Regions from separate parts of the Lactobacillus panisapium genome, predicted to be linked through region 1. Evidence: predicted binding sites of a transcription regulator. Region 1 holds the regulator's gene; each other region holds the start of a gene.
The links. The regulator HrcA, encoded in region 1, represses chaperone genes, less so after heat shock. The targets are predictions, from matches to a motif close to TTAGCACTCNNNNNNNNNGAGTGCTAA.

Region 1 (3,213 bases):
ACCTAGTTGCAATACAGAAACATCAAATGTACCACCACCAAGGTCGTAAACTAATACTTTCTCGTCTTCGGCATCTTTATCAAGACCGTAAGCAAGTGATGATGCAGTAGGCTCATTGATGATCCGTTTAACTTCTAAACCGGCAATCTTACCAGCGTCCTTAGTAGCTTGACGTTGTGCATCGTTGAAGTATGCAGGTACGGTGATAACTGCTTCCGTAACTTTTTCACCTAAATAATCTTCAGAAAACTTCTTGATGTATTGTAAAATCATGGCAGAAATTTCTTGTGGAGTATAAGACTTGTCGCCAATTTTTACCTTGTAATCAGTCTCACCCATATGACGCTTAATTGATGAAATTGTGTTAGGGTTAGTGATTGCTTGTCTCTTAGCAACTTCACCTACTTGAATTTCACCATCTTTAAATGCGACAACGGATGGAGTGGTACGGTTACCTTCTGGGTTAGTAATAATCTTTGGTTCTTTACCCTCTAAAACTGCTACTGCTGAGTTAGTGGTTCCGAGGTCAATACCGATAACTTTTGACATTAATAATCTTCCTTTCAATTATTGTGCAACAACAACCATTGCTGGTCTTAGTGTACGATCTTTATATGAATATCCTTTTTGTAAAACTTGAACAACGTGATCTTTTTGTTCATCATTTTCAGCTTCTACAGTTTGTACTGCTTGATGTAAATTAGGATCAAATTTAGCTCCCTCAGCTTCAATTTCACTGATACCATGATCCTTCATCGCCTTAATCAAAGAATCCAAAGTCATTTGGACACCCTTTTTAAGTTGTTTAGAAGCTTCATCATCTACTTTAGTATTCAAGGCACGTTCAAGGTTATCCATTGCTGGTAGAACATCCTTTGCTAAAGATTGTGATTCATACTTGATTAATTGTGCACGCTCATTATTGTAGCGATTTTGCATATTTTGCATTTCCGCTTGACTACGAAGGAATTTGTCCTCCAAGTCTTTCTTTTCTTCTTGAGCTTTGGCTAAATTTTCCGCAAGCTTTTTTTCTGCGGATTTTTGATCTTTGTGTTCGTCAACCTTAGTACTTACTTTGCTTTTTTCATCTTTTTTAGCTTTTTCTGTTTGACTTTTATCTTTGGCCAAATCTTTTTCGCTAACATATTTTTCCTTACTCACGGCTAACCTCCTTTATTTAAACCTACCATAATATTCAAGTAGTTTCTTAGCCAATTCATTTCTAAAGTATTCCAAAAGGCCAATAACTTGTGAATATGGCATATTATTCGGGCCAAGTAAAGCAATTATGCCCTTGCCATGGGAGCCAACGCTATACTCTGCCGTAAGCAGACTATAATCTCTTAACAAATCATTTGACAATTCAGAACCCAAACTTACACGTACCGGATATTTGCCACCATCTGAATTAGTCTTGTCATCAACAAAATTAGAAATCAAATCATTGTGATCAATCAATTCATATAGTGAACGCAAGCTAGAAACATCATCAAACGAACTATTATTCAATAAGTTGATTTGACCATCAACGTACATCTGCTCACTAGCAGCATCGTTAATAACATCTTCAACTAAATCAATTAGTTCGCTTACATGATTACTCGTTAGCTTTTTACCCAAGGTCTGATTAAGCAAGGTAGGAGTTATCTCACTTAAAGCTTTTCCTACGAGCTCATCGTTAATCATCCGCACAGCTTTTTCTACTTCATCACCGTGAACATTATAAGGTAAGCTGTAAACTTGGCTATGGACGTTACCATCACTAGTTACCAAGATTGCCATAATTTGGCGATTAAATAACGGTACGATTCGAAAGCCAGTGATAGTTAAATCACTATTTTCGGGTCCCTCTGCAAAAGCAGTGTAATTAGTCAAGTCAGAAAGAATTTTGGCAGCTTCCTGTACAATCTCGTTGACTTGGTGAAAAGGCTGATCTAATTGACTAACAATTTTCTGGTAAACAGACGACGGGATTTGAAGAGGTTCAAGTAAATTATCTAAGTAATACCGATATCCTTCAGTAGACGGTACGCGTCCACTTGAAAGGTGTGTTTTCTCAAGTAATCCCTTGTCTTCCAAAGCAGCCATTTCATTACGAATAGTTGCACTAGAAACTTTAATTGGCAACTGATTCATGACCGTTTTAGATCCAACCGGTTCATGCGTTTGCGTAAAATCATTAATAATTGTCTTTAAAATTAATTCTTGACGTTCGGTCAACATAAAAATCGCCCTCACTTTTAGCACTCATACTTATCAGGTGCTAACAATTATTATGATACTAGTTTTTAGCAGAATGTCAAGTCGAGTGCTAAACTTTTTTATGACAAAATGCAGTTTTCTAATTAACCGGAAGAATTTATTAGTTTCTCTGGGCAAAATAAGCCTTTATTTCAGCTTCATCTTGTTTCATCTGCATTTTTAGCTCGTTCAAGTTAGCAAACTTAATCTCACCACGTGTATACTTGTACCACTTTATAACCATGTCCTCGTCATAAGCTTCTTCATTAAACCCAAATAAATTAGATTCAATAAAAATCTTCTTATTATCATTAATAGTTACATTATAGCCAACACTAGTCATTGAGTCATACCATTGACCCTTAATTTTAGTTCGGGTTGCATACACGCCAACCTTTGGCACCACTTTGTTAGTATCCCATACTAGATTAGCTGTAGGAAAGCCCAATTTATGCCCATTACGCAGACCATGACCTACTGTCCCAGACATAACATATGGCGCACCCAAAAGTTTTTGTGCTAAGTCCATCTGACCAGCAGTAATTGCCTTTTTAATTTCCGTCGAGCCAATCTTTTGACCATCATAAGATTGTTTCGGAACATCAATTATTTCAAATCTGCCTCTAGCAAATTTAGGAAAATTTTTCATATTAGCAATATCTTTAGGACCATAAGTATAATCAAAGCCAGCCACTACCGTGTCAGCACCCAGTTTGACGACAATGTTATCAACAAATTCTTGTGCAGTTAACTGGCAAAATTGCTCATTAAAATGCATGACCAATAAATAGTCGACACCAAGTTTTTGCATTTTATAGGCTTTTTCACCTAAATTATCTATATAGGTAACTTGTGAATTTTGGTAAACCTCTTTAGGATGACGGTCAAAGGTCATTACAACCAAAGGCAAGTGCTTGTCGTCTGCCTTTTTTTTGGCAATTTTAATTAACTGCTGGTGTCCGAGATGGACGC
Region 2 (3,213 bases), 310 kb from region 1:
TGACTTCTGATTGAGTCTTCACGTTCTTTAATTGCTTCATCTGAACCAGCACCATCAACAATAGTCGTTGAGTCCTTAGTAACAGTGATGCGACGTGCTTTACCTAATTGATCAATCGTTGTGTCCTTTAATTCAAGACCAAGATCTTCGGTAATAACTGTACCACCAGTAAGAGCGGCAATATCTTGTAATTGTTCTTTACGACGGTCACCAAAGCCTGGAGCCTTAACAGCAACAACGTTGAAAGTACCACGAATCTTGTTCAATACTAAAGTAGGAAGTGCTTCACCAGAAACATCGTCAGCGATAATCAATAATGATTTACCTTGTTGAACAATCTCTTGCAATAATGGCAAGATGTCTTGAATGTTAGAAATCTTCTTGTCAGTAATTAAAACATATGGGTTGTCCAAATCTGCTTCCATCTTATCGTTGTCAGTTACCATGTATTGTGATAAGTAACCACGATCGAATTGCATACCTTCAACTACTGATAATTCAGTTTCAATACCACGTGAGTCTTCAATTGTGATAACACCATCGTTACCAACTTTTTCCATTGCGTCAGCGATTAAGTCACCAACTTCTTTTGAAGCAGATGAAACTGAAGCAACTTGCGCAATTTGATCTTTTGAAGAAACAGTGTGACTTACTTTATGTAATTCATCAACAACAGCCTTGGTAGCTTTTTCAATTCCGCGACGAACACCTACGGGGTTAGCACCAGCAGTTACGTTCTTCATTCCTTCACGGATGATTGCTTGAGTTAACACAACTGCAGTAGTGGTACCGTCACCAGCAATGTCGTTAGTCTTTTGTGCAGCTTCGGCAACTAATTTAGCACCCATGTTTTCGTAGTGGTCTTTTAATTCAATTGACTTAGCAATGGTAACACCATCGTTAGTAATTTCAGGATTGCCGTAAGATTGCTCTAAGACAACGTTTCTACCTTTAGGACCGATTGTTGCCTTAACAGTATCAGCTAACTTATCAACACCCTTTAATAGGGAACGTCTTGCTTTTTCTGAGAATTTAATATCTTTTGCCATAATTTTCGCTCCTTAATTACTTAACCACTGCCAAAATATCTTTTTCATGAAGGACTAAGAATTTTTCACCTTCGTATTCAACGTTAGTGCCAGAATACTTGTCATATAGAACAACGTCGCCCTTTTCAACTGACATTGGGATCTTGTTGCCGTTTTCTGCATAACTGCCTTCACCGACAGCAACAACTTCACCTTCTGTTGGCTTTTCTTTAGCATTTGAAGCAAGGACGATTCCGCCTACAGTCTTTTCTTCTTCTTCTTTAACTTTTACGATCACGCGATCACCAATTGGTTGTAACACGTTTGTCCCTCCTAATTTTAATTTAAAATCATTTTTGTTATTTGTTAGCACTCTTATTAACCAAGTGCTAACTTACAAATATGATAATACCCCCTTTTAATAAAAAAAGCAAGAAAAAATTAGCACTTTTTTACTTAAAGTGCTAACTTTCTTTAGCCATTGCAGCGGCGGCTTTATATATTTATCTATTCTTATCTTTATCCGAATCAAGGAAATAAATGAGGGTTTGTAATTCAGTCGCCAAGTCAACATTTTGAATTCTAACCCCGGTTGGAGCTGATAACCGAATTGGCGTAAAGTTCATAATGCCCTTAATGCCAGCTTCGACCATGTCATCCGCTGTTTTTTGTGCAGAATCTGACGGCACTGTCAAAATAGCGATGGTGATCTGTTGGTCACTCAGCTGCTTTTGCAATTCACTCATTTCATAAACAGGAACGCCACTCAAAATTTTACCCGTAATTTTAGGATTAATATCAAAAGCACAGGAAATTCGGATGTTATTGCTTCGTTTGAAGTTATAGTTGAGCAAGGCGTGCCCCAAATTACCTACACCAACTAATGCAACATTAGTTAAAGTATCTTGATTTAAAATCTTTTTAAAAAAGGATAGGAGACTTTTGACATCATAGCCATACCCACGCTTACCCAAAGCACCAAAATATGAAAAATCACGACGGATTGATGCACTATCAACCTGAACTGCTTCTGATAATTCAGTAGATGAAACTTTTTCTTTACCAGCTTCATTCAGGATAATTAGGTAACGATAGTAAAGCGGCAGTCTCTTCGCTGTCGCTGTAGGTATTTTTATTTTTTCCATTTTAAAAAGCCTCCAACTTAATATCACTAGTGAGCTTTTTTGTGAATTCACTCATCAATTAATATTATTTTACCTATAACTTACTGATATTTGCAAATGTTTTTTCACAATCTAACACAATCACAAAACACGATTTTACTGTTAATTAACCCGCTTTACATGGTAATTAAAAAATTATTTGTAAATAACTGAGCAAATACTCGTAATCAATTTACTAATGATGAAAAAATAATTTTACTTAAAAAAGGCTTATTTCTCATGCAGTTGCCAGCAGTCTTGCCACATATGCTAAAATAGACTTTAGGTGAAAAATATGATAATTGCACAAGGACACGATTTAGAAAAACAATTTGGTGCCAATACGCTATTCAATCACGTTAATTTCTCGATTGATTCAAATGCAAGAATTGGCCTTGTAGGACCAAATGGAGTTGGTAAAACCACACTCCTTAAAATTATGACGGGTGAAGAAGAAGCTACCCACGGCGAATTTACCATTAATAAAGGGATCGATGTGGGTTATATCGCGCAGGAAAATGGCTTAGATGAAAGTAAGAGCATTTGGGATGAAATGCTGACCGTTTTTGCGCCATTAATTGCAAAAGGACAAAAAATCCGCGGCTTGCAACAAGCAATTGCCGAACATCCGGAAGATAAGCAACTTTTAAAACAATATGACCAGTTGCAATTTGATTTTGAACAACAAGGTGGATATACCTATCAGGCGGATATTAAAAGTATTTTGAATGGTTTTAACTTCCCTGAAAATACTTGGACTAAAATTATTGGTGATCTTTCTGGTGGTGAAAAAACCCGGCTTGCCTTTGTCAAACTGCTATTACGCAAGCCACCGCTACTTTTACTCGATGAGCCGACCAACTATTTAGATCTAGACACACTTGACTGGCTAGAAGGTTTTCTTAAAACATATTCCGGAGCAATTTTAGTTGTCTCTCACGACCAGTACTTTTTAGATCATCTTGCTAACCAAATTTTTGAATTGCAATTTGGCAAGCTAACAGCTTTTAAAGGAAATTATT
Region 3 (3,213 bases), 500 kb from region 1:
ATCTTGACCAATTACATGTGCTTTTAGATTTGAAGCAAGATTTTGTAGTTGGCTTTCTTCTTGTTTTTGTAAGTCGCCAACAGGGATGCCTGTTTTTTCTTCGACAATTTTGTTCATGATCTTGCTAGTAATAATTGGTGACTTATCAGGATCGACTTTTTGATCTTTCATCTTATTGTATTTTTCGATTTGATCACGATAATAAGCAGCTTTTTCGTAGTCCTCATTTTTAAGAGAATCCTGCTTTAATTGCTGTGCAGCATCAATTCGTTCCTTCATTTTATCCTTATCAACATAAGGAATTGTCAAATTCATGCGAGAACCAGCTTCATCAAGTAAGTCGATAGCCTTGTCGGGCAAGAATCTATCTTGAATATAGCGCTCAGATAATTCAGCAGCAGCTTTGATTGCATCATCCGTGTAGTGAACATGGTGATAATCTTCGTAGCGCTTTTGAATTCCTTTTAAGATTTGAATAGTCTCCGCTACTGATGGTTCCTTAACATCAACGGGTTGGAACCGCCGAGCTAAAGCGGAATCTTTCTCAATTTCACGGTATTCTTTTAAGGTTGTTGCACCAACAAGCTGCAAGTCACCACGAGCCAGTGCGGGTTTAATAATATTTCCAGCGTCCATTCCACCTTCAGCATTACCAGCACCAACAATTTCATGAATCTCATCAATAAATAAAATGATGTCATCGTGATCTTGCAGTTCCTTGATAAGTTGCTGCATACGCTGTTCAAATTGGCCACGAATTCCGGTGCCTTGAACAAGTGAAACAACATTTAATGAAATGATTCGTTTATCTTGTAATTTGGCTGGCACTGAACCGTCCACAATTTGTTGGGCCAAGCCCTCTACGACAGCAGTCTTACCAACACCAGCCTCACCAATTAAGACCGGGTTATTTTTGGTTCTTCTGTTTAAAATTTCAATGACACGCGCAATTTCTTTATCGCGACCAATGACGGGATCAATTTTACCTTTTTTCGCTAATGCAGTTAAATCAGTACCGTATTGATCAAGTAGTGAGCGTCCATTTCCACCGTTATTTGGATTACCAGGATTACCTGGGTTCATTCCCGGATTGTTAGGATTGCCATTCATTCCGTTATTGCCGTTACTAAAGTTAAATAAATCGTTAAAATCGCCAAAGAAACCATTATTATCATTACTCATATTAATATTTCCTTGTTGTTGAAGTTCTTGATAGCATTGTTGACATAAATTAATTTCGCGGCTTTGCCCATTGACCTTTGCAAAAAGGTGAATTGAGGCAGGTCGCTTTTGACAGTTTTGACAAAGCATTATGTTATACCGCCTTTCTTTTCAATGATTAAATTATATAATTAGCACTCGCAATAATCAAGTGCTAAAACTTAAAACCTTTTCTGTCGACATAGTAAATATGCTAAAATAAGCCTTAGCAATTTTTTTGCTAAGGATGGAATATGTTTTATAGAAACGGTGGTAAAGTTGGATTATCAAGAAATTCTGGAGCAGTTAGCAAATGGTGAATTGGATCATTATGAAGTTAAACCTGAAGAAGCGTTTGATTTTCAAGCTGCTTTAAGATCTTTTGGTAAAAGACAGAATATAACTGGAAAAGCCTTGCGAGGAGGCAAAATAGTTTACACGCAATCAAAGTCTGAACTTTAATGATGTAAACTGTTACATTTATGTTGTCTAATTCACAAAAAAATGATAGTCTAATACAGGAATAGGTATTTACTACCGGTTTGATTTTTTCAATTCAAAGGAGATATTTATAATGGAAAAACGCGATTTTCATGTTATTGCAGAAACAGGTATTCATGCTCGTCCAGCAACTTTGTTAGTTCAAGCTGCTTCAAAGTTTGGTTCAGACATCAACCTTGAATACAATGGTAAGTCAGTTAACTTGAAGTCAATCATGGGTGTTATGTCACTTGGTGTTGGTAAGAATGCCGATGTTACTATTAGTGCTGATGGTGATGACGAAAAAGACGCAATTGCTGCTATTTCTGAAACAATGAAAAAAGAGGGTTTGGCTGAATAATGACCAAGACATTAAAAGGAATTGCTGCAAGTGATGGTATTGCTGTAGCACCAGCCTATCTCTTGGTTGAACCTGATCTTACTTATACAAAGACGACAATTAGCGACGTTGACAGTGAATTGGCTCGTTACAAAAAAGCAATTGAAGTTTCAACTGCAGAAGTTGAGCAAATTCGCGACAGCGCTAAAAAGAGCTTAGGTGAAGATGAAGCCCAAGTCTTTGAAGCACATTTGATGATTTTGAATGACCCTGAATTTACGGGTGCAATTGAAAATGAAATCAAGGAGCAAAAGATCAACAGCGAAGCTGCGTTAGATGAAACTGCTCAAAAATTTATTACAATTTTTGAAGGAATGACTGATAACGCATATATGCAACAACGTGCTGCAGATGTTCGTGATGTTTCTAAGCGAATTATGGCGCACTTGCTTAACAAGGAATTGCCTAATCCTGCTTCAATTGATCATGAAGTTATCGTTGTTGCACACGACTTAACTCCAAGTGATACTGCGCAATTAAACAAAAAGTTTGTCAAAGGTTTTGTAACCGATATTGGTGGTCGGACTGCTCACTCAGCAATCATGGCTCGTTCATTAGAATTACCTGCTGTTGTCGGGACTGATTCAATTACTAAGGACGTGACTAACGGTCAAAACTTAGTTGTTGATGGTTTGAACGGTGACGCTGTAATTGAACCAACTGATGAACAAGTAGCTGATTACAAGAAGAAGAGTGACGCTTTCTTAAAGCAAAAAGCTGAATGGGAAAAATTAAAGAATGAACCTTCAGTAACTGCTGACGGGAAGAAATTCACGATCGCTGCTAACATTGGTACTCCAAATGATATGGCTGGTGTAAATGCCAATGGTGCTGAAGCTGTTGGTTTATACAGAACAGAATTTTTGTACATGGATTCTAAAGATTTTCCAACTGAGGAAGATCAATTCGAAGCCTATAAAGAAGTTATCGAAGGGATGCATGGCAAGCAAGTCATTATCAGAACCATGGATATCGGTGGTGACAAGCACCTCGATTACTGGGACTTACCTGAAGAAATGAACCCATTCTTGGGCGTACGTGCAATTAGACTGTCATTGCAAAATGAGGAAATCTTCCGGACACAGTTACGTGCTTTATTGCGTGCATCAGCATTCGGTAAGCTCGGAATTATG
Region 4 (3,213 bases), 630 kb from region 1:
AACGAAGAAGCCTTTGTCACCGTTCTTTTCGCCCCAGGAGTTTTCGACTTTCCACTGGCGAATTTGGCCTTTATCTTCATCGACACCAACTAATACCATTGCATGACTGGCGTAACCTGAACCGGTCCGTAGACGGTCAGCTTTTGACATGCTGAGATCGACGCCGTATAAGTCACTGTACTTGTACAAATCGCTGTCAAGATATCCTTGCTTACGGTCGCTTTGAACAAGGACATCATTACCAAACCAAACAGCTTCACCATCTTTTAACTGGTTAACAGCGTAAGTTTCTAAGTATTCCATCGGTACATTCAAGAACTTAATTCTGCAGACGCCGCCAACGTTATCAGCAAATGGAATGCCGTACAACTTGTTATATTCACGATCAGGAGCGTTAGTTAAAACAACGTAATCATTAAAGTCAACCTCGCCCATGTACTTGTGTAAAAATTCAAGTGGTGTCAAGTCTTTGTCCAAGTGGTACTTCTTGTCATCATCGCGGTATTCAAGGTCAAATTTCTTTGGTGGCTCACCGACTGCAATTGCCGTCATCTGGTAGACTTCACTTAAAAATTGCTCGCGTGCTTGCTCGACTTCTTTGTCTTTGCCTGCTTGCTTCAATTCCCGCAATACTAATGCATCTTTTCTCAATTTATCGCCTAAAGTCTTGCCAAACGCATCAGTGTTATTGGCGTTGAAACTTTCAGGCATGGCGTATGACGGAACGACACCATATTTTTCGATTAAAGCAGCACCCATATGAAAATGTCCGCCATCTTCGCCGGCTCCGCCTAAGATGGCTTCAACCGTACGTGAATTTAATTTTTCATCAGCGGTAGCCAAAATGTTGTCATAAAAAGTGTTGGCACGTTCAATTTTGTCCCAGAAAAAATTATAACTTTGTGAAAAAGTAAAATTCTTGCAGTGATATTTTTTACCAAATTGATGACGTAGTATGTTCAGAGTGGCAAATTCCCAACAGCGGCCTGAATGAAGTTGGTTAGTAACATTTTCAGTATCTAATTCTGTTGAAAAAACACGTGTTAGTTCATTTTGAACCCGCTCGTTATAAGCTGCCATCGAAACGCCGCTTTTTTGAGCAGCACGGGCAACAACCTGATTTTTGGGGTTGTCATTAAAATTGTTCGCAAACTTTTCAAGCTCTTGAACAGTAATTTTGTGTCCCATTAATAATTCTCCTTTTTTAATCTAATTTTAAATTACTTTATATTTTAAGCCAAAAGAAAAACGGGTTCAATAGCTGAACTCGTTTTAGAGAATTATTTGTATTGGCAACTTATCTTGAACTTCTTGCAATCTTTATTAAATAAGTTAATCAATTTGAATTGAATTATCACTTTGACCAGAACTTTGTTTTGGTAAAGTAATAGTCAATACACCATTATCATACTTTGCATGGATCTCACTTGCAACCACATTTGGTAATCTGAAGCTGCGAGAAATGTGACCTTCGCTTCTTTCACGGTGAATAAGACTATTATTCTTATCATTAGATAGGTCTTTGAATGATTTTCTAGAGCCTGATACGCTCAAAATGCCGTTATTGTAGTTTAAGTTAATATCATTTTTATCCATTCCAGGCATGTCTACTTTGATAATGTATTCTTTATCATTTTCAACAACGTCTGATTGCATTAATTTGGCCATATCGCCATCGTCAAAAAATTTTCTTGGAAGATCAAACCAATCGTTCATCGCATCAAATAAGTCATTGTGCCGATTCATCATATCATTTGCCATAGTAAAAAGCTTCCTTTCAAATTTAATTAAGTTTTGTAATGAGGTGTTTGCTATTTCCTCATTACAGTTATTATTATAGTACCTAGAAAATTAAAATTAAAGCATTTAGCACTCTTTATTTTCGAGTGCTAAAAATAAAAGCTGAAAACTGTTGTGGCAGTAATAATAGCTTGTGGAAAAAATTTTTCTAACAAACAAAAGGAGTAAAAATATTGGTTTATTATCAGAAAATGACGCCGGAAGGTTACCAAAAAATTAAGAACGAAATTGCTGAATTGAAAAAGGATCGTCCGCGCAGAATTAAGATTTTGCAAGAGGCCCGGGCACTGGGTGACTTGTCGGAAAATACTGAATACACTGAGGCTAAGCGTGATCTGGGTCACTTACAAAGCCGCGTGCGGTACTTAGAAAAACAACTAAAATATGCTGATGTTGTTGATAAAACCGCTGATGGGAAGGTTGACCTTGGTAAGACAGTCACACTTAAATTTGATGATGATGACGAAACAGAGAAGTATAAAGTAGTTGGCCGGATGGAAGCCGATATTGCCGACGGAAAGGTTGCGTTTGATTCACCTCTTGGGCAAGCAATAATGAAAAAAGAGGTGAATACGACAGTTAGCGTAATGGCGCCTGCGGGAGAATATCACGTTACTATTATGGCAATTGACTAAATTTTGCACTTGATTAATCGAACTAGCGTTTGTATAATTAACTTTAAACGAACAAAGGTTTGTAACAAGGAGTGGAAAAAATGTATGATTATCGTTATGAACCCCACCGCGTAGTGTTTATGATTGATAATAAGTCATTTTTTGCAAGCTGTGAGGCGCTAGAACTAGGACTTAATCCCATGAAGGCTGTGCTGGCAGTGGTGTCCCATCAGCCTGATAGCAAGTATGGTTCAGGGTTAATTATGGCGGCTTCTCCTTTAGCAAAAGCAAAGTATGGTTTAACTAACGTGATGCGTGTGCGCGATTTGCCCACTAAAAAAGATGCACCTGATTTATTGCTGGTTGATCCGCATATGAATTTATATATTAAGCGCAGCATGCAAGTGCTGGATATATTTCGTGAATATGCGGCGGATGAAGATATTCATGCGTATTCAATTGATGAAAGCATGATTGATATGACTAAATCTTGGCATTTGTTTGGGGATGATCCCTATTTAGTCGCACGTAAAATTCAGTGTGAGATTAGGGATAAATTGGGCCTATACACTACCTGCGGAATTGGTGAAAATCCGCTTCTTGCCAAACTAGCAATGGATATTTCTGCTAAGCACCGCCATTCAATGATTGACTATTGGCATTATATTGATGTTCCCGATACAATTTGGCGAATTACTGATATGGAAGAAGTCTGGGGAATTGGCAAAAGAACAGCCCATCATCTGCGGCGTTTGCATATCAATAATATGTATGAATTAGCACATACCGATCCCGCGAT

Region 2: a site for HrcA is predicted at 1,395-1,421, ahead of groES (co-chaperone GroES). Genes of this name have one in related genera too.
Region 3: a site for HrcA is predicted at 1,353-1,379, ahead of GYM71_RS03535 (ATP-dependent Clp protease ATP-binding subunit). Genes of this name have one in related genera too.
Region 4: a site for HrcA is predicted at 1,867-1,893, ahead of GYM71_RS08755 (Hsp20/alpha crystallin family protein). Genes of this name have one in related genera too.

The regions. Positions count from the first base shown of each region.
Region 1 is NZ_CP048268.1:1,210,074-1,213,286, forward strand. Features, by position in the region: gene dnaK (molecular chaperone DnaK) at 1-549, opposite strand, end outside; gene grpE (nucleotide exchange factor GrpE) at 568-1,161, opposite strand; gene hrcA (heat-inducible transcriptional repressor HrcA) at 1,174-2,223, opposite strand; gene ribF (riboflavin biosynthesis protein RibF) at 2,363-3,213, opposite strand, start outside.
Region 2 is NZ_CP048268.1:1,520,932-1,524,144, forward strand. Features, by position in the region: gene groL (chaperonin GroEL) at 1-1,049, opposite strand, end outside; gene groES (co-chaperone GroES) at 1,066-1,350, opposite strand; gene GYM71_RS07285 (redox-sensing transcriptional repressor Rex) at 1,532-2,173, opposite strand; gene GYM71_RS07290 (ABC-F family ATP-binding cassette domain-containing protein) at 2,487-3,213, shown strand, end outside.
Region 3 is NZ_CP048268.1:706,629-709,841, forward strand. Features, by position in the region: gene GYM71_RS03535 (ATP-dependent Clp protease ATP-binding subunit) at 1-1,311, opposite strand, end outside; gene GYM71_RS03540 (hypothetical protein) at 1,480-1,662, shown strand; gene GYM71_RS03545 (phosphocarrier protein HPr) at 1,775-2,041, shown strand; gene ptsP (phosphoenolpyruvate--protein phosphotransferase) at 2,041-3,213, shown strand, end outside.
Region 4 is NZ_CP048268.1:1,841,966-1,845,178, reverse strand. Features, by position in the region: gene GYM71_RS08760 (C1 family peptidase) at 1-1,188, opposite strand, end outside; gene GYM71_RS08755 (Hsp20/alpha crystallin family protein) at 1,333-1,761, opposite strand; gene greA (transcription elongation factor GreA) at 1,974-2,435, shown strand; gene GYM71_RS08745 (Y-family DNA polymerase) at 2,516-3,213, shown strand, end outside.